Regions from separate parts of the Carnobacterium sp. AT7 genome, predicted to be linked through region 2. Evidence: predicted binding sites of a transcription regulator. Region 2 holds the regulator's gene; the other holds the start of a gene.
What was found. Region 2 encodes Rex, which represses fermentation and respiration genes when NADH is low (regulators of the CRP and FNR family bind a similar motif). Its sites were predicted from a motif close to TTGTGAANTANTTCACAA; they were not measured.

Region 1: CAT7_RS05600 (acyl-CoA dehydrogenase family protein) is a predicted target of Rex. The motif match lies at 1,901-1,918, and genes of this name have one in related genera.

Annotation. Positions count from the first base shown of each region.
Region 1 covers NZ_ABHH01000010.1:65,213-76,089, reverse strand. The annotation lists gene CAT7_RS05610 (glycoside hydrolase family 3 protein) at 1-922, shown strand, start outside; gene CAT7_RS05605 (Crp/Fnr family transcriptional regulator) at 1,035-1,733, opposite strand; gene CAT7_RS05600 (acyl-CoA dehydrogenase family protein) at 1,932-3,062, shown strand; gene CAT7_RS05595 (electron transfer flavoprotein subunit beta/FixA family protein) at 3,068-3,862, shown strand; gene CAT7_RS05590 (electron transfer flavoprotein subunit alpha/FixB family protein) at 3,878-4,846, shown strand; gene CAT7_RS05585 (hypothetical protein) at 5,190-5,612, shown strand; gene CAT7_RS05580 (uridine kinase family protein) at 5,850-6,500, shown strand; gene CAT7_RS05570 (VIT1/CCC1 transporter family protein) at 7,075-7,782, shown strand; gene CAT7_RS05565 (YkvA family protein) at 7,890-8,171, shown strand; gene CAT7_RS05560 (helix-turn-helix domain-containing protein) at 8,259-9,506, opposite strand; gene uidA (beta-glucuronidase) at 9,643-10,877, shown strand, end outside.
Region 2 covers NZ_ABHH01000026.1:4,383-15,259, forward strand. The annotation lists gene CAT7_RS09295 (valine--tRNA ligase) at 1-1,873, opposite strand, end outside; T-box leader at 1,947-2,183, opposite strand; gene tpx (thiol peroxidase) at 2,239-2,730, opposite strand; gene CAT7_RS09305 (redox-sensing transcriptional repressor Rex) at 2,858-3,523, opposite strand; gene CAT7_RS09310 (amidohydrolase) at 3,677-5,275, opposite strand; gene thiI (tRNA uracil 4-sulfurtransferase ThiI) at 5,422-6,639, opposite strand; gene CAT7_RS09320 (cysteine desulfurase family protein) at 6,674-7,813, opposite strand; gene CAT7_RS09325 (septation ring formation regulator EzrA) at 7,984-9,705, opposite strand; gene CAT7_RS09330 (GAF domain-containing protein) at 9,924-10,391, shown strand; gene rpsD (30S ribosomal protein S4) at 10,611-10,877, shown strand, end outside.

The sequences.
Region 1 (10,877 bases), on a different contig from region 2:
AGCAACTTTAGCACCTGAATTGATTCAAGACTTATTGAAAACTAAATTAGATTTCAATGGTATGGTGATCACAGATGCTTCTCATATGTTAGGTATGACGGCAGCTATGCGTCGCGAAGACTATGTTCCTAAATCAATTGCTGCTGGATGTGACATGTTCTTATTTTTCAACGATATCGATGAAGACTTTGGCTTCATGCTAAAAGGGTACCAAAACGGCGTGATTACTGAAGAACGTATGACAGATGCTTTAAAACGTGTTTTAGGTTTAAAAGCTAAGTTAAACTTGAATACAAAACAAGCTGAAGGTACTTTATTAAAAGATGAATCTGAGTTAGAAGTTGTGGGTAGTGAAGAGCATTTACAAATGCGCGCTGACGCAGCAGACAAAGGAATCACTTTAGTAAAAGATACTCAAAATAACTTACCTATCAGTCCTGAAACACACAAACGCATTCGTTTATATATGCTTGAAGGTGAAAAAGGTGGAATCTACGAAGGTGGATCTGATATTGCTAAACAAATTACAGACGAATTGACGTCTCGTGGTTATGAAGTAACGTTAAATGATGGATCTACACGAGTAAAAGGCAAGACAATAGAATACCGTGAAAACGTTGATTTAGCTTTAGAAGTTTCTGACATTGTTGGATATGGTGCACAAAATAATTACCGTATCCAATGGAGTACAGCAATGTCTAATGAAGTTCCTTGGTTCGTATACGAAGTACCCACTGTATTCGTATCACTAAACTTTACGACTCATTTACATGATGCAACAATGGTTAAAACTTTTGTGAATGCATACCATAATAACGAAGAAACAATCAAACAAGTAATCGATAAATTAGAAGGTAAATCCGAATTTAAAGGAACGCCAAACGAAAATGTTTGGGCAAATAAATGGCAAGCAAAACTATAAGATAGTGTAAAGTAAAGAGCAGCACCTCATTATTTTGAGGTACTGCTCTTTTTAATGTATAAAATAAGTTATCTTCAAAACCAAGGACGGACTAAAATGCAAATCGTTAGTGTTAGTCTAATTTAAATAATTTGATTTTTCCATAAGAAATTTCTTGAATAACGTGTTCTTTCTCTAAATGGGCAAGTTCTCGACTTAAAGATTCGGAAGTGGTTCCTAAATAAGAAGCTAAATCTTTTTTAGCCATCTTTAATTCAATAATAGGTTCATTTTCTTTGGAGTCAACTAAACTGATTAAAAAATGTAGCAATCTATTTCTTACGGTTTCAGTAGTAGCCCAAGCGGTTTGTTGCTCAGACATTCCCAATCTGTTCGAAATAGTAGCTAACATCTCGACAGCTATTAGTGGGTATTGGAGGAGTAATTCTCTGAAATCAGTATGCTTAATTGCACAAATAGAACAATCTGTTAACGCTTCCGTAAATGCTTCGTAAATGCCTTTTTTGAATAACGCTAATTCTCCAGTAAATTCTCCTGGATAGACAATTCGAATCAATTGTTCTTTTCCGGAATCGGATAATCGGTATACACGTATTTTCCCGCTTCTCAAGACATAAAGGGAGTCCGCAGTTTCTCCAGGACGATAGATGGTTTCACCGCGAGAGTAGTGTTTAGACTGGATTAGGGAATGAATTCTTTTCTTTTGTATGGGTGCTAAAGATTGAAATAATGGGATAGAATCTATGCAAATATCTCCTGTTTTTTGACAAGTACTATTCTGTTGCTCAGAATTTAAACATCGTTTAGTCATCTTGTAATCTCCTCAATACTTCCTCATAATACGTTTACAGTTTACCAGTTTCTTATGAATTATAAAAGAGTTCATTAGCAATATTAATTAGAATGTACTTGATTTAAATCAAGTCTATTGAAAAAATAATAGACTATAATCAATTTGTTAAATAGATGTTTTATTTTTTGTGCATAATTGAACAAAGGGAGTGTAAAAATGAGTATAAAATTAACACAGCCTCAAGTAATGTTGCATCAGATGGTGACTGATTTTGCTGATAAAGAGGTAAAACCATTAGATATGTTGATAGATAAAGAAAGAAACTATCCTGAAAGCCTATGGAATAAACTTGTTAAAATAGGATTTTTAGGCTTGACCATACCAGAAGAATACGGTGGAGCCGGATTTGATGTTATTGCTAGTTCGCAAACGGTATATGATTTTGCTGTTCGAAATGCGAGTGTAGCATTTACTTTAGAAGGACATTATAAAACGGTTGATCAAGTAATGAAATATGCAACACCTGAATTAAAAGAAAAATATTTGCCTCAAGCAAACCACCGTGTCTTTGGATTTTCTTCAACAGAACCACAAGGTGGATCTAATGTAATGGGCTTCACAGCTAGTGCCGTGAAAGATGGAGATAAATGGATCTTAAACGGAAATAAAACAATGATTACCAATGGTGGCTTAGCTCAAGTGTACTGTGTACTCTTAAAAACTGCGCCAAACGAATTATCATGTTTCCTTGTCGATGAAGACATGCCTGGATTTAAACATGGTAAAAGAGAAGAATTCATTGGTATGACTGGAACGCCTGTAGGAGAAATCTTCTTAGAAAACGTAACAGTTACTGAAGAGCACTTGCTAGGTAAAATAGGACAAGGTGTGGAAATAGGCGATAATGCTCACTATGATGCTCGTATTTCAATGGGAGCAATCGCAGCTGGAATTACAGAACATGCGTTGACTATTGCGGTTGATTACGCAAAAAAACGTGATGCAATTGATACACCGATTATCCAATTACATTCTATTCAAACGAAAATCACTGAAATTGCTATTGCAAAAGAAAACGCACAGCTACTCTATCAAGAAGCAGCTAAGTTGAAAATAGAAGGTAAATCTTACGCTAAAGTATCTACTATGGCGAAATCATACGGAAGTCGTGCTGCCGTTATTGCTGCTGATCATGCTTTGCAAGTATTAGGTGGATATGGGTATAGTCGTGAGTATCCCGTAGAACATTTAATTCGTGATGCTCGTGCGTTACAACTTGCCGAAGGGTCACTAGAAAAAATGATGATTGAAATAGCTAAAGAAGTTGTGAATGAGAGAGAGGAATAAGTCCAATGAGCTTAAAAATTGTAGTATGTATTAAACAAGTGCCAGTTTCTAATAATTTGAAAATTGATCCAGTTACTAAAAACCTTGTTCGTTCTGGAGAAGCAGGAGTTATGAACCCTTATGATAAAAATGCCATAGAGGCAGCTCTTCGATTAAAAGAAGAATGGGGTGGCGAAATTACACTTCTATCTATGGGACCTCCAGATTTTGAAATGACTTTGCGCCAAGGATTAGCTATGGGATGTGACGATGCCGTGCTGTTAAGTTCTCGTCAATTTGGTGGAGCAGATACACTAGCAACAGGATATGTTTTAGCGCAAGCTATTAAAGAATTAGGCAATGTAGACCTAGTCTTATTCGGTCGCCAATCGGTCGATGCAGATACTAGTCAAGTTGGTCCAATCGTATCTGAATTTTTAGACTGGCCACAAATTACATTTGTCAGTGAGTTACATAGTCATACTAAAAATTCTATGACTGCAACTCGTTTGTTAGAAAACATGCAACAAAAAATTGAATTCCAATTGCCAGCAGTTGTAACGGTTCGTAGCGAAATGAACGAACCACGTTACCCAACGCCTCGTAATATTCAACAAAGTTATAAGAAAACCATTCGTATTTGGGATGAAAACAGCTTGCCTGTTGATGCTGATAGAATTGGTTTGAAGGGTTCTCCCACTGTTGTCCGTAGTGTATGGGCACCGGAAAAAGAAGCAAAAGCAACAACGTTCCTTAAAGGATCGGCTGATGAAGCTGTTCGTGAATTATTAATACAATTAAGAGCCACTAATTTACTCTAAGAGAGGTTGAGAAAAATGACTAGCCAAGAAATTTGGGTATATGCAGAAAAACATGTAGGGATCATCCAGCCGGTTACCTATCAATTAATAACTAAAGCAAATGAGATTGCAGGCGATAAAAAGGTTGTTGTAATTTTATTTGAATCAGAAGACCAAAAACTGGAAGAAGCTATCAAAGAATATGGTCCTGATGAAATCATTGTTGTAAAAGACAATCGTTTGGAAAATGCGATGGATTCTGAAATTGCCAGTTTAATGGCAGAATTAGCAGAACGACGTCAACCAAATAGCATCCTTTTCGGTGCAACAGTTGTTGGCCGCTCAATTGCACCTCGATTGCAAGCAAAGTTAAATACGGGTTTGACTTCAGACTGTCTAAACTTATCATTTGATAGTGACTTGTTGGTTCAAACAAAACCATCATATGGAGATAATATCATGTGTGAAATTATCAGTCCTAACCACCGTCCTCAAATGGCTTCTGTAAGACCAAATACATTTGAAGCTAAGAAAAGTAGCAGTAAAACAGTTGAGGTGACTGAAATAAATGATTTAACATTTAAAGAAGCAGCACGTGTGAAAATTATAGAAGAAACACCGCTGATTTCTAAAAGCGATAGTATCGCTAATGCTGATCGAGTTATTGCATTAGGACGCGGTTCTATAGATGATAAAGAACTTGCTTTGGCGGAAGAACTTGCTCGCAAATTAGGTGCTAAAATCGGCGTAACACGTCCTTTGACAGATCATCCTAGATTTAGTGGTGAAGATCAAATTGGACAATCTGGAAATACGATTGCGCCTAAAATATTGATTAATTTGGGTATCCATGGAGCTGTGCAGTATACAACCGGGATAGAAAATGCTGAACTAGTCATCTCTGTTAATAAAGATTCAGAAGCACCTATTTTTAACTACTCAGATTTTAGTTATGTTGGGAATTCAGCTGACTTCTTAAAAGAATTTTTAAAAGTTATTCAATAGTTGCCTGTTTTAGAGGAAAAGAATTTAAGTAATAAGAAGTAAAACTAGATAAGATAAAAGAGCTAGTACGCCTATTTTGGTGTGCTAGCTCTTTTTTAAGTTTTCACGCGGCTCTGTTCTTGATGTGTACTATAATCCAAAAAAGAATGATGTACAGCGTTTTGTAAAAAGCATCGTGTACCGGATATTTTTTTTGAGCTATTTATTTTATGATCATGGGCATTTTTTTGTATGTTGTTTTATAGATTCTTAGTGCTGATGAATAAGATAGTTAACAGGAAAAAGATTATTATTTTCTTTTTCTATCTGAGTTAGATAAGATGGTAAAAAGGGGTTGTTGGTAGTGAATGAAGCAATGAAAATAGAGAATATTGAAACTTATATGGAACCACTTGATATTCCAGTGTCTCAAAATTTTGTTTATGGGTATACAGAACCAGGGATTATGTCTAGCTTTACTTATGGAGCGTTAGCATCTTTTGTAGATATGCAATACTACTTATTGTTCTTTTCTTCAGAAGAGATCACGTTAGTTGGCTTAACAATGATGGGTCAATTTTCAGGTAATCATATTCGGTTTCCTTATGAAGACATAGAGTACCTTAGAATTAAAAAAGGATTGATAGAGTACAAAATAGTTTTGAAAGTTAGAGGTGAAAAGAAATTAACGTTTAAATCAAATAAAATGATAGCCGGTATAAAATGGCAAAAAAATAATTTAGCATTTCTTGATTCAGCCGACTGGTATAATAGTAAACCACTGTAGACTACACTAAAAAGTAATGCTGAACTAACTTCACAATTCAATAAACTGTAAAGCAGTAGAGGTTCATTTTAAATGACTGTATTGCTTTTTTTATTTTACATAAAGGTAGTTATTTTTCCAGCATGAAATGAAAAGTTACAAGTAAAGCGTTTTCTTTAATGGTAAAATAAAGTAATTTCTATAATAGATGATTAAATCGTTAAACGTTAAAAAAAATTAAATAGAAAAAGGTGGAAAATGAATAATATCCTTAATGAAGTCCTAAACTGGATACATAAATCGGATAAACCGGTGATTATTGCCATATCAGGTCATGGTGCTGCAGGGAAAACGAATTTTGCTACTAAACTTGCACATTTGATAGGGTTAAATGAAGTATCGCATATTAACACAGATCCCTATATAATCACATCGCAATTACGACAATACACTATGATCCAGTATGGTTATCAAAATAAATATTATCAGTCGAAAATGACTGCTTGCCATCCAGATGCTCATCATATAGTGTCCCTAGAAAGAGATATTCGAATGGTCAAATCTGGGTTAGATTTCTACACGATAGATACTTTTTATAGTAAAAGTGAACTCATTTCTCCTAAAAAAGTTACCATTATAGAAGGAATGAGCGTGGCGTTTATTGATCCTGAATTAATTGATTTGAACATTTATTTTTATACGGATGATGAAACAGAGCTAAGAAGAAGAGTTGGAAGAGATGTTTTGGAAAGAGGTACGGATATAAATGTTTTATTAGAGTCTCATAAACAACGCCGCATCCAATATGAACTATTTATGCATCCTTACAGGAAACTATTTGATGTGATTATAAAAAATTCCAATGAAGAGGTATGGGTAGAGAAAAATTTAATGGTTAGTCCAGAATGAAGCACAGTAAGAAGTAAGAAAAACAGATGAATGACTTTTTTTGCCCTATGTTAGGATAATAATATCGTTTTATATTGAATTTAATGAACAAGATTTTTTAAAAGAGCTAAATAATATATGTCTGTTTTATTAAATAAGTATTGCAATGAATGTTAGACATTGTTATATTATTCACATGTAGTGTGATTTGTTTAAGGAGGAATGGTATGGTGGTAAAAAGAATAGATAACGCTAAAATAGTTTTCTTGAGCCTTCAGTTTTTCTTACTCACACATGGTTTTTTTTCCTCAACTATTACTGACTTAGAAAAAATGGTATCAATCGGGATAAGCTGTATAGGTCTATTGATAGTAGCTTTTTCGATTAAAGATAGTGTAGTCCAAAAAAAAGTCAACTATCTCTTAGTTGGAATCTTTCTTTTATCGGTTAGTTTACTCCTTTTAATTTTAACGCTATGGGTGATAGAATTCATCACTTTTAGTATGGGGAATTAAATAAAAAGAACTCGGAAAGGCTAGTGCTATATTCCTTCAACTATTTATTTTTGTTGACTTGAGCTTAAGGAGGAATGAAAATGAATCAACCGGAAAAAATAGTTCATAATAGTAAAGGAAAGTACATTAAAAGTATCGTTTATGGAGGATTAGATGGCATCATAACAACATTTGCTGTAGTAGCAGGAAGTGTTGGTGGAGAATTATCCTTTAAAGTTGTGTTGATTTTAGGTTTTTCAAACTTACTGGCTGATGGATTTTCAATGGCAGTAGGAGATTTTCTTTCAACAAAATCGCAAAATGAATATGAAAAAACGGTACGTCATAAAAAACAGATTGCTATAATGGAAAATCCAGAACAAGAAGCAGAGCAGATAAAGGCTTCTTTAACCGAACAAGGGATTGATGAACAAGATGCTAATTTATTAGTAACCACTCTAGCAAAATACGAAGAACCATTTGTGAACCAAATTATGAAAATGGAATATGGCTCTAGTACTACAGAGGATTCACCTTTGAAAAATGCAATAGTAACTTTTTTATCATTTAGTGTCTTTGGCGTAGTGCCTCTTTTAATCTACGTATTATCTATGTATATACCTGGTTTATTGCAAAACGCTTTTTATATTGCTGCATTACTTACAGGGATGACTTTGTTTATTCTAGGTGCAGCAAAATCAAAAATTACACAATCGAACTGGTTGAAATCTGGCTTTGAAATGTTAGTAATTGGTGGTTTGGCAGCCTTGGTGGCTTATGGTGTTGGTGTTATTTTAGGAAGTATTTAAATAGATGGCTTAATGTGATACGTTAAAAAATCATGCTTTAGACCGATACATTTTAAGGGAATTGCAGCTATACTAACTGTAGTTAAATTAAACGGAGGTCATAAAAAATGAAAATGAAAACAAAGCAAACTAAGACCCCAATGTCACAAGTAAAGTCGCTGATCCTTTCGTTATTTAATACAAAAACAAGCGGAAAAAAGAAACTAATGGTAGCAGGGATTATTCTCTATATTATTAGTCCAATCGATTTTGTTCCCGACTTTATTCCAGTAGTTGGGTATGCAGATGACGTTATTTTACCGATTCTTTTACTAGTTGCTAATAAATTACTTTCAGATGATACCCAAACAAATCCTGCGCAAGTAAGAAAAGAAGCAGAAAGAGTTTAAGTTTACTAAACGATAGTAAAAAAGAACTGCAGCGTTTCAGCAGTTCTTTTTTTGCTTTAAATTACTCTTAACGATCATTATTAGGCATTACCTCTTAAGCGTTTTTTTTGTACTCCTAATGAATTGAGAGGGGGTCATGCCGGTTACCTTTTTAAAGACCTTACCAAAGTAATTTGGATCATTAAAGCCGACGAGTAAAGCTATCTCAGTGATGGCTAAATGCCCTTTTTCAAGATGAAGTTTTGCTTCTTCTACTTTTTTTAAATGGATAAATTGGGTAGGAGTCATCTGCGTTTCGCCTTTGAATTTACGCGATAAGTGAGCTGGATTGACATAAATATTCCTGGCGATTTCTTCTAAAGTTAAAGGATAATCAATGTGCAATAAAATGTAATGAATCGCTTTTTTGACAATAGTGCTGTATTCTGGATTGGAATATAGCCAGATACTTTCACTGTACTCGGTTAAGAGTACTCGACTAATCTCAGATAAACTTGGTAAATCCTTGGTACGCTCAATCATAAGAGCGAATTTTTCAGAGATACTATCCAAATAAATAGGGTGCACGCCACCTTTCTCAGCTGCTTTACGACTGAGTGTATTCAAAGTAACTAAAATATTTTTATATGCTCGAACAGGATCAGCAGTATTGCGACTTGAAAAGTCGGTCAATTCTTGGTGATCATTCATAGTTGTTACAGCTAGAGTACTGTCTCCTTTAGAGATAGCTTCCATTAAAATGTTTTCAAATTGATATCGTGCTTCAATAAGTTGTTGTGCATTCTGTTGCCTATAACGTACTTCGCGTCTAGTAGAAGTAGGTTGTACAGGTTCAGACGAACGTAGATCTGGCATGATATAAGGATGAGAGAACAAATTAATTAGCAAGACATTCAAATGGTGCAGTTCTTGAGAATGTACGATAACCAAAGATTCATAGAAATTTGCCAGTGTTTTTCGAGTATGAAGAGGCAGGTGATTTATTGAAGTGATGTAATTAATGAACTCTAAGTTAGGTGTAGTGGAAAGGAAAGGTCCAACTAAAATGGAGCCTTTAAATTCTTTTTCTTTCCATAAACCGATTGCAATGTACTCTAATTGGAAGCTAGTAATGAAAAAGTAACAACAATCAGGCTTTTGTTGCCGTAATTGTTTTTCTACCTCTTGGAAAGAATCATTAGTCGAGGACAAGATTTCATCAGGAAAATGTGGTTGAATCATTTGGACTAGGATTTTCCCTTCATTGTCTATGTATTGAATCGCTAAGTTTGATAAGTCATAAAATGAGGAGCACAGATGATAAATTTCTTTTGAATAGTTGTTTTTTTCAGTCATAAAAGGCACCTCCAATTCGAATGTTACTAGTATTTTTAGGCTGATGCAACAATTGTACTTGTTTTGTTAAGATTTTACGAGAAAAATAAAAATGAAAACGCTATAATAAAATTACCAGGAAAAAGGAGAGTGTGATATGTTATATCCAATAACTACAGCTACCCGCACATTAACGGACTTAAGTGGAATATGGAAATTTATGATTGATAAAGAATTGAAAGAAATCGACGTTAAAGAACCATTACCAACAAGAGATGTCATGGCTGTCCCAGCTTCATTTAATGATCAAGGTGTAATTTCTGAAATTCGTGATCATAATGGTTTTGTCTGGTATGAAACAGAAATTTCTATTGCAAAACCGATACTAAGAGAACGATTAGTCTTGCGTTTTGGTTCTGCAACTCATGAAGCATGGGTTTATATTAATGGAGAGTTCGTGATGCACCATAAAGGTGGATTTATGCCATTTGAAAGTGAAATCAATGAACACGTAAACTTAGGAAAAAATCGTTTGACCGTTCGCATCAGCAATATCTTAGATTACACAACATTACCAGTAGGAAACTACACTGAATCGACAGATGAAGATGGGCGTCTCATTCGTAATGTTGATGAAAATTTTGACTTCTTTAATTATGCTGGTTTACAGCGTCCGGTCAAAGTCTATTCAACTCCTTGGGATTATATTGAAGACGTTATCATCGTTCCTGAAGCTGATGTCACTGCAAAAACAGCAAAAGTAGCCTTCACTGTAAAAACAGTCGGTGAATTTGATGAAGTAAAAGTAACCGTTTTTGATGAAGAAAATCAAATCGTAGCAACGGCTGCTGGAAAAGAAACAGAAATGTTCATTGAAGCTGTCAATCTATGGAAACCAATGAACAGCTATTTGTATACGGCTAAAATAGAATGTATCACCGCTGAAGAAGTGGTGGACACTTACGAAGAAACATTTGGTATCCGGACTGTTGAAACAAAAGAAGGTAAATTCTTAATTAATGGCGAACCTTTCTATTTTAAAGGATTCGGAAAACATGAAGATACGTACATCAATGGACGTGGAATCAATGAAGCAGCTAATGTATTAGATCTAAACTTATTCAAATATATGGGTGCAAATTCATTCCGGACATCTCACTATCCGTATTCAGAAGAAATGATGCGCCTATGCGACCGTGAAGGAATCGTTGTAATTGATGAAACAACAGCTGTTGGATTGCTTGAATCATTTAATTTTAATCTTGATGCTATGGGTGGAGATGAAGGAGTAGATAATAATACATGGTCGATCATGCAAACAAGAGAAGCGCATGAACAAGTGATTCGTGAGCTGATTAATCGTGATAAAAATCATGCTAGCGTGGTGATGTG
Region 2 (10,877 bases):
ATAAATCGGTTACTTTCTCAACTGTTTCATTTAACTTAGTTAAAATCCATCTATCCGCAACTGTTTTTTCACCAGTCAAATCAATTTGATCGACAGTAAAGTCTTCCATATTCATTAAAGCAAAACGGCTAGCATTCCAAATTTTATTGATGAAGTTCCAAGCAGCATCCATTTTGTCATAGCTGAAACGAACATCTTGCCCTGGAGCAGAACCGTTTGACAAGAACCAACGTAGTGCATCAGCTCCATATTTTTCAATAACATCCATAGGGTCGATTCCGTTTCCTAGGGATTTGCTCATTTTCCGACCTTCAGTATCACGAATAAGACCATGGATCAATACATTGTTGAACGGACGTTTTCCAGTAAATTCTAAACTTTGGAACATCATACGGCTAACCCAGAAGAAAATGATGTCGTATCCTGTTACAAGTGTATTTGTAGGGAAATAACGTTTGAAATCCTCAGATTCTTCATCTGGCCATCCCATTGTAGAAAAAGGCCATAGTGCTGAACTAAACCAAGTATCCAAAACATCCGGATCTTGCATCCAATTTTCACTATCTTCAGGAGCTTCCATTCCTACATATAATTCACCACTTGTTTTATGGTACCAAGCTGGAATACGGTGACCCCACCATAATTGACGTGAAATAACCCAATCATGAACATTTTCCATCCAACGCATATACGTGTTTTCGAAACGTTCTGGTACAAAGTTCACTTTATCTTCTGTACCTTGGCTTTCAATAGCCTCTTTAGCCAATGGAGCCATATTTACAAACCATTGTGTGGATAATCTCGGTTCTACTACAACACCAGTACGTTCTGAATGACCAACACTGTGTACCATTTTTTCAATTTTGATTAGTCGTCCTTCAGCTTCTAAATCTTTTATGACAGCTTTACGAGCTGCAAATCGATCCATCGTTTCATACTTACCAGCTAACTCATTCATTGAACCATCATCATTCATCACATTTATCTGTGGCAAATCATGACGTTTCCCAACTTCAAAGTCATTAGGATCATGAGCAGGAGTTATTTTCACTACACCTGTACCGAAATCCATCTCAACATACTCATCTGCAATGATAGGAATTTCACGATTCATCAATGGCAACATAACGGTCTTACCGACTAAGTGTTTGTAACGTTCATCTTCAGGATGTACCGCAATTGCTGTATCACCTAACATCGTTTCAGGTCGGGTCGTAGCAATTTCAACTACTCCACTTCCATCTGTTAAAGGATAACTCATATGGTAAAAAGCACCTTCAACATCTTTATGAATCACTTCGATATCAGATAAAGCCGTTTTAGCTTTTGGATCCCAGTTGATGATGTATTCTCCACGATAAATCAATTTTTTATTGTACATTGTAACAAATACTTTCCGTACCGCTTCAGATAATCCATCGTCTAACGTAAAACGTTCGCGGCTATAGTCAACTGAAATCCCAACTTTTGCCCACTGCTCGCGAATAACACTTGCATATTCTTCTTTCCAATCCCATACGGTATCAATAAATTTCTCGCGTCCAAGATCGTAACGTGAAATTCCATCCTCAGCAAGTTTCGCTTCCACTTTTGCTTGAGTTGCAATTCCAGCATGGTCCATTCCTGGCAACCATAATGTATCGTACCCTTGCATTCTTTTTTGTCTAACAATGATATCTTGCAGAGTTGTATCCCAAGCATGACCTAAATGCAGTTTACCAGTTACATTGGGAGGCGGAATAACCACAGAATAAGGTTCTTTCGTCTTATCCCCACTTGGTTTAAACAAGCCTTTTTCTACCCATTTATCATAACGACCAGCTTCTACTTCATTCGGTTGATATTTAGTAGACATTTTCAATTCGTCTGTCATTTTATCTCTCCTTTATACTTTCACTTAATCAATCTGAAAAACAAAAAAAGCATCCATCCTAATAATAAATTATTATTAGGACGAATGCTGTTCATTCGCGGTACCACCTATATTGCACACTTTTGTTATCTTCAAAAGTATACCTCTTAGTTCCATTTTTAACGGATCGTTACTCCGAACAAAGTTACTTTACTTTCACCTTGCCAGCTCCCAAGCTACCTTCATTTTACTGTGACTAAGAACTCTCAGCATCTGTTCTATTCTCTCAAAGCCAGCAAATAAAATTACTCCTCTTGTTCATTGCCTTTTATTTTTATATAGTAGCATTAAAAAAGCTATATTTCAATATGCTTCTTACTGTTTTATCAGCGCGCAGCTCTTGCCGCTTTGATAGCTTGATCATAATCGGGCTCGCTAGACATCTCTGAAACAATTTCTTGATAAGTAATTTCGCCTTTAGGGTTGATTACGAACACTGAACGAGCTAACTTTTCTAGCTCTTCCATTACTAAACCATACGCTTCGCCAAATTCTAAATTGCTGTCGTGCAACATTTCCATTGAAATATCTTTTCCAGCACACCAATCAGCTTGTTCTTCTTTGGAATTATTAGAAATCGTAATTAGTTGGACACCCTCTAATTCACTCGCAATTTTATTAAATTCTTTTGCTTGCAACGCACATACTCGCGTATCGATATCTGGTACCACACTGATTAATACCACTTTACCAGCAAAGTCACTTAACTTAATTTGTTCATCTGTTAAATTTCCTGCTTCAAAATCAGGTGCTTTATTGCCAACTTTTGGTTGTACCCCTTTTAATTTATACGGTGTACCTTTTCTCGTTATCTCCATACGAACACTCCCTATTCTATAACTTCTCTTAGAATAGTATACGAAGAATCCTTTTTTAAAGCAATATTCCAGCATAAAATAACGAATCTAATCCGTTCTGCTTTTTCACTTTTTTTCAGCTGTAATCCTAGTCTTCTTCAACTAAGTTAGCCGGGTAAAGAGCTTCATTTTGGTAAACCATGGTAAAAATTTCGCTAGAAAAATCAATATACTTCATTTGAATGTTAACGGGCACTTTTATTCTTCCTGGTGCAAAGTTTAAAATAGAAGTAATACCTGCATCAATCAGTTGTTCCACTACTTCTTGAGATACCTCACTAGGTACAGCACAAATAGCTGTACAAATTTGTTCACTTATAATAAAATCCTTCATTTGTTCCATTGGTAAAATTTGGATACCTGAAATTTCTTTCCCAAATTGACTTGAATCATTATCAAAAGCACCTTTGATGATGATATTTCTTTCTTTTTTAAAGTTATTTCTTAATATCGCTTGTCCAAGGTTTCCAGCTCCGACAAGTACAACATTAATGATATTATTCACATTTAACAATTCACGAAAAACTTCTGTTACATAAACAACTTCATAACCATATCCACTTCTGCCTAATTCACCAAAATGCGAAAAATCACGTCGGATCGTCGCAGAAGGAATTTGTGTCATCTGACTTAATTCTTTTGATTTAACACGCTCTACACCCGCTTCATTCAATTTTTTTAAAGACCGATAATAAATAGGTAGCCTATGAGCCGTTGCATTTGGAATTTGGTGTATCTTGGGATTTAGTTCCACATTTTCTCCTCCTGACATTCAATTTCTTAATTATCATATCATCTTTTAGCGATTAACTCAATATAATTGTGATGTTAATCACAATTATATTGAACAAAAAAAGAAGATGACCCTTATTAGCCATCTTCATAGTAAAACGTACTCTACTACTGATTAATCATTATTTTGAAATACTATCTCGCCACCTATGACGGTCTTTGAAACTTCTATGTCACATAAAAATTCGGTTTTCACTTTAAAAGGGTTCTGTTTTAAAATAGTAAAATCACTTAGATAACCTGATTTTATTTTCCCTCTAGAATTTTTTTTATATCCAGCCGCAGCACTTCCTGTGGTATAGAGAGACAGAGCTTCAAATACTGATAATTCCTCTTCTGGAAAATACCTTTTGGTACTTTCTGTTCCTCTTACAGTTCTTGTAACAGCTGCGTGTATGCCATAAAAAGGATTAGGTATTTCAACTGGAGCATCACTTCCTCCAGCAATAGGAAACCCAGCATCTTTTATACTCTTCCAAGCAAAAACTAATGGCGGATGATTTTCACCTAAAACATCAAGCGCCCAAGGCAAATCACTGCTCATAAATTGCGGCTGTAAATCAAAAATCAACGGCAAATCTTTTGCTTCCTTTAGCAGTTCTTTATTCAACCAAGGTGTATGAATCATACGATCGAGTTGGCCAATTAGCGGCGGATACTCACGAAGTGTTTCTATTACTTTTTTAAACGCATGATCTCCCAATATGTGGATAGCTACCGGTAACTCAGCTTTGCGTGCAGCTTTTATTAAAGAAACAAAAACTTCATCTGTTTGAACTTTTAGACCATAATTAGTGCTCCGAGCATAAGGCCGACTCATTAATGCTGTTTGAGATCCAACAGTTCCATCATAAAATATTTTCATAGCACCTAATTCTATAAAAGGATTGCCATCTAGAAAACTTTCCTCGGAATGATTATATGCTTTCAGTTCCTCATGATGAATTAGTAAATGAACCCGAAAAGCTTTTTCTTTCTCTTCAATGACATCGTGAAACGTCTTCAACGTTCCTTCAAAGCCGTTAAAATAATGCAAGTCTTCAGAATGACCACCCGTTACTCCCTTTGCCCATAAATCTTCAATTGCTAATGTTAAGTATTCCTCTTGCTCTTTTGGTGTTGCCATTGGAAAAGCGTTTATAGCTAAATTTGTAGCCTCATCTTTTAAAACCCCAGTGACTTTACCTTCTTGATCTAATTGGATCTCTCCACCACCATTATAGATCTGCCCATCTTTGATTCCAATTTTATTGATCAACGGCGTGTTGATCACAACATTATGATAATCAATTCTACGAACCAATAGGGGGTGATTTGTTGAGATAGCATCTAAGTCTATTTTGGTTATAGGTGTTGAGTCATCTTGCCATTCATTTTCATTGTAACCTTCCACGAATAACCATTCATTAGGCGATAACCGCTGAACGGCTTCTCGTATCTTAGCCATGCTTTCTGTTTTACTTTTCAATTGATTTAAATTTAAACGAGCAAGACTCAAGCCATACCACAACAAATGTAAATGGCTGTCTACAAAACCAGGAAAAACTATTTCTCCATTTAAATCAATCTCTTCAGTCAAATGTTTAACAAAGTTTTTTTTCAACTCTGCTTCCTCGCCAACAGCTACTATTTTCTCATTATCAGTGATCACAGCTGAAACGGTTTCTCCTTCGTTTTCCATTGTATAAAAAAGACCATTTTTCCATAACTTCACTTTACATCCTCCTGTCTCAATTCACCTTTTAAGAATAACCACTCAAACATCATGTTACATCTGATAAATTAATGCTAGTAAAGCTACAAAAAAAGGACTAAGCACATACGATGCATTCAGTCCTTTTTCAGCGTTTTAGCTGATTTTTATAGCAAACTTGAAAAATCAGCTTTTTGTTGTGCTTCTAATGTGTCTCCAACAGTAATTTTTGTAATCACTAAGCCATTCATTGCTCTTTCTATTAACCCTTCAACATCAAGTCTAGATTCATACTTACGTGCTTTTTCTAATTTAGGTTGCGTTTTAGGTGATGGCGGTGCAAAAATTGTACAACAATCTTCAAATGGTTGAATCGATAGCTCAAACGTATCTATTTTTTGAGCAATTTCAATAATTTCATTTTTATCCATCGAAATAATTGGTCGAATAACGGGAGTAGCCGTCACATCGTTAATGGCTATCATACTATGCAACGTCTGTGAAGCAACTTGTCCTAGTGATTCTCCATTAATGATTGCTAAGCCTTTCCGTTCTTCACGAATACGATCAGTCAATCTCATCATTAACCTTCTCGTAACTGTCATTAAGTAACCTTCTGGAACGATTTTTTTGATTTCTTCTTGAATTTCAGTAAACGGTACTTCAATAAATTGAACACTCCCTGAAAAAGCAGCTAACTTAGCAGCAAGATCTTTTGCTTTTTGAAGAGCACGTGGACTTGTATAGGGCGGGCTATGAAAATGAACAGCTTCAATATCTACACCGCGTTTCATAGTTAAATAACCGGCGACTGGTGAATCAATTCCGCCAGATAACATCAGCATTCCCCTGCCACTTGATCCGACAGGTAAACCTCCTGCTCCTAAAATGGTTCTGCTTGAAAGAAAGAAACCTTCATTACGAATTTCTACTCGCAAGGTAATATCTGGTTTCTTCATTTGAACTTTTATGCCTTCAATTTTACTGAAAATTTCAGCTCCAAGCAGTTGGTTCATATCATTTGTGTCTAGCTCATAATCATGATCTGAACGTCTAGTAGCGATTTTGAATGTTTTTCCTTCTGTATATAATTCTTTTATCATTTCAACAGCAACTTTTTTTACAAGTTCGAGATCTCTTTCTATGCGTCTAACTGGAGAGTATGTTTGAATGCCAAAAATAGATTCTAATCTTTCCAGAACAGCATCACTGTCTGAACCATTTAATTCTAAATGCATCCGGTCGCGTTCTCCGTGGACTTTCAATGCTTCAAAATCATGCAAAGCAAACTTTACATTATGAGCCAATTGTTTGATAAAAATTTTCTTATTCTTTCCTTTTGTTGATAGTTCGCCATAGCGTATCATTACTTCATCGTATTGCATGTGCTAGTTACTTCCCCTCTGTTAATTCTCTGATCTATTTGATATCTTTAAATTGTTGATACAAATGATCAAATTCTTCCATAAAAATCTTTGCTTCTTCTAATTTATTTGTATCTGTTAAACTAATACGCACAGCACTTGTGGCTATTTTTTCAGGTACATTCATTGCTACTAATGTACTGGAAGTTGTCCCATTACGGCTAGAACACGCACTTGTTGTCGAAATATAAATTTCTTTTTTTTCAAAAGCATGAACCATAACTTCTCCTCTGATTCCTTTTAAAGCGAAACATAAAATATGAGGAGCACCTTCCTTTTGTGAAAAAATTGAAACTTTTTTATATCCTGCTAATTTTTCCGTTAGATAGGTTTTTATTTCTTTTTGACTCTTTTGTTTTTCTTCTGTTTTTTCAAGTACCAAACGTAAAGCCTTAGCCATCGCTGCTGCTCCGGCTACATTTTCTGTACCACTCCGTCTGCCAGATTCTTGCCCACCTCCATTTAAGAGTGGAGCGATTTTTTTACCTTTTTTGATATACATAAAGCCCATCCCTTTAGGACCATGAAATTTATGCGCAGAAAAAGTCGCTAAGTCGATTCTAGATTCGCTGCCTAATAAAAAAGGAATTTTCCCAATTGCTTGTACAGCATCCACATGAAAATGGACTCTTGGGTAATTTTTTAACACTTCCTCAATCTCTCCAATAGGTTGAATGCTTCCAACTTCATTATTCACAGCCATTATTGAAACCAGAATAGTGTCCGATCTTAAAGCTTCTTTCAAATCAGAAACGGCTACTCTACCGCTATGATCAACGGGTAATATCGTCACATCAAATCCCAACATCTTCAACTGACCAACTGATTCTTTGACCGCTGGGTGCTCAACAGATGTCGTGATAATATGTCTTCCAAATTGTCGTTTTTCAATTGCCGTTCCTTTAATAGCCCAATTATCCCCTTCCGTTCCACCACTTGTAAAATAGATTTCTTCAGGTAAAACGTGGAGTAAATCAGCTATTTGCTTTCTAGATTGTTGAAGTAAACCGTCAGCATAGTCACCTAATTGGTGTAAACTGGAAGGATTGCCATTAATGGTTTGGCTTACCTTTTCAAAGGTCTGTAGAACATCTTTATCTATACTAGTTGTTGCGCTATTATCGAAATAAATCATTTTATTGTCACACTTTCTCTTAGGTTATTCCGCACTCAAAAATTCTTTACTTATTATAACAAAAACTTTTTTGAATACAAGACGTATTTAGTCTTTCAACACAACAAAACAGAGCAGTTTTATTCACCACTCTGTTTGCCTTTTTTCTCATTCGATTCATTTAATTCTCATTATTTAGCATTTCTAGCTTTTTCTTCAAAATACTGAGTTTCGACTTTTTTGAACGAACCAGGTTCAATAGCTTCTAATGCCGTAGAAATTACTTCAAGTGATTCCTTGTATTGAAATTCCTTATTGAACAAGTCATTACTTTCTAAAATAGCTTCTCCAATCTGAGGATGGTCATTTCGGTATCGATTAGCATATTGCATCATATATTCTGTTAACAATGCACTATCCACTATTTCTTCTGTTTTATCAATTAGCAATTCAACATCATCTTCACACATTTCACACATGTTTTTGATTTCTGTCATATCGATTTTCAACTTGTTTAGTTCTTTAGCTAATTTTTCAATACGTTCTGTCGTGACAAAAAACAGATCTAAGTATTCTTCAGGCAGTCCAGGCAAATGCTGTTTTTCAATATAGCGTTTGATGCCACGCATATTAAACTCAAAATCATCAATTTTTTCTTTTACTTCTGTTTCTTCTTTACGCAAGTCTGTTAGTTGATTAATTAACGCTTCTTGTTTTTTCTCAATCTGAGTTAATTTTTCGCCACTTTCAGCATAACTGTCTGCTACAACTGTATATACAGCTTGGTTTTTTTCGATGCCACTCATAAATGTTTCAAAATCCAGCTGAACTTCTTCTATTTGTTCTTGCATGTCTTTTGTTTGTTTTAGAACAGTATCATCCAGTGTATAACTTTGAGATACGCGGTCAATTTCAATCAATAATTGTTGATTTCTTTTGTTCACAAATGTAATAAATTCTGCCAAAATAGGTTGCTCTTTTGCTACCATTTCTTTAGCCGTTATCTCTGCTTCCATAACATCATACAAATGATTAATTTTTTCTTCAATAATTGAATTTAATTTTTCAACTTTTTCAATTTCACATTGCTTAATTAATTTTCCACTTTGTTTTACATCTTGTTCAATTTCCGCAATATCAGCTGTTAACGTGTCTTCTAAGAAAATAAAGTGTTGCACATCTTTTAGTTCATGATAACCTTCTTTTAATTCTTGGACTTGAGATGGAAACTCAGTATTGACTTCTTTAACTAAATTTGGAATAGTAACAACCGCATCATTTAAATCTTTTGTCTCAATACTAACTTTTTTCAACACTTCTTCAGCTTCTATGTGATCTCCAGAAGTAGTCAGTTCAGAAAAATTAGCAAAACTTAATTCCAAAAAAGTGAGTCTGTTTTCAAGTTTGTCCAACGCTGGACCAAATGAAAAGCTTTGAGTCAATAATTTTTTTCGTATGCCTTGATACATTTCTTGCACTTTTTTTATAGCTTGATTATTTTTTTCTTCACTTTTTAATAGTTCGTTCAACGCTAACTGAATTTCTTTAATTTTCTTTTTGGTATTTTCTATCAGCTCGCTGCTTTTAGTTTCAGCTTTGCTAGCTTTTACTAACTGCAATCGGTCTGTCGCTTGTTCAGCATCAAATAATAGGTTTTCTATATCTGGAAATGCAGTCAACTCAATTTGTTTCCATTTGTCTTTCCACTGTTCAAAGTTTTTCTCTGTTTGCCCCGTTAAAGACAAATTCTTAACATTCTGAATCGTTTCAGCAACTGACGTATCCATTAATTCGAATTTCTGTTGTTCCAATTTGTTTATCGTTTGATAATGCTTTTTTTTCATAAAATAACTGGTTACATAAGCTGCAACAGCTATTACAATGATACTAATTAAGATAATTTCCATTTTCATTTTAAACCCTCCGATTGAGTTACTGCTAGCTTCATTTTAATTTCACAAAAATAATTATTTTTTATGTACTAATGTAATTGATCTAATTTTTTAATAAGGATTTACTTATAAAAACACCTATTGTATATTATAACATAGAAGAAATTATTCTCACACCTCAATCTATTAATTTATTAATTTTACTGAGTGCTGTTATCAATTTTTTAAGGAGTGTATATATGACAAAAGAATCTACTTATTCATTAACAAATAAACAATTAAGTGCCGTAATCGGTGATGAAACTAATCTTATCGCCAACTTAAGCAATGCAGCGGCTCTATTATTTGAAAATTTACCTACTATCAACTGGGCTGGATTTTACTTATATGAACCAGCTTCTGACGAACTTGTTTTAGGACCTTTCCAAGGAAAAGTAGCTTGTATCAGGATTCAACGTGACAAAGGGGTTTGTGGAACAGCTTTCTCTAAAGAAGAGAGTATTTTCGTTGAAGATGTTAATCAATTCCCTGGACACATTGCTTGTGATGCAGCTAGCCAATCTGAAATTGTTGTTCCTTTGATTAAAGATGGTCGTACTATTGGAGTCTTAGATATTGACGCTCCCATTACCAACCGTTTTGATGAAGTTGACCAAAATTATTTAGAAAAATTTGTTCAAATTCTTTTAGATCCTTCGATTATATAATACAATGGCTTGACTTACTAATGATTTATAGCGTATACTTGCAGATGTGTAAAATAATGCAGCGTGAGAGTGGTATTCACGTCAACAGTTCATTGCCAGTAATGGTGCAATTGCGTAACCTATGGCTGCAAAGGTGAAGATTGAAAAATGGACTGCACGAAATACTGAACTTCAACTTATTATTTTACTCCAAAAAACATTTATTGGAGGAATTACATTATGTCACGTTATACAGGTCCAAGTTGGAAAGTTTCTCGTCGTCTAGGCATTTCACTTTCTGGCACAGGTAAAGAAATCGAACGCCGTCCTTACGCTCCAGGTCCTCATGGTCCAAACAGCCGTAAAAAATTAACAGAATACGGTCTTCAATTACAAGAAAAACAAAAATTGCGTCACATGTTTGGTATGAATGAACGTCAATTCAGTAACTTATTCTTAAAAGCTGGTAAAATCAAAGAAGGCAAACATGGGGAAAACTTCATGATC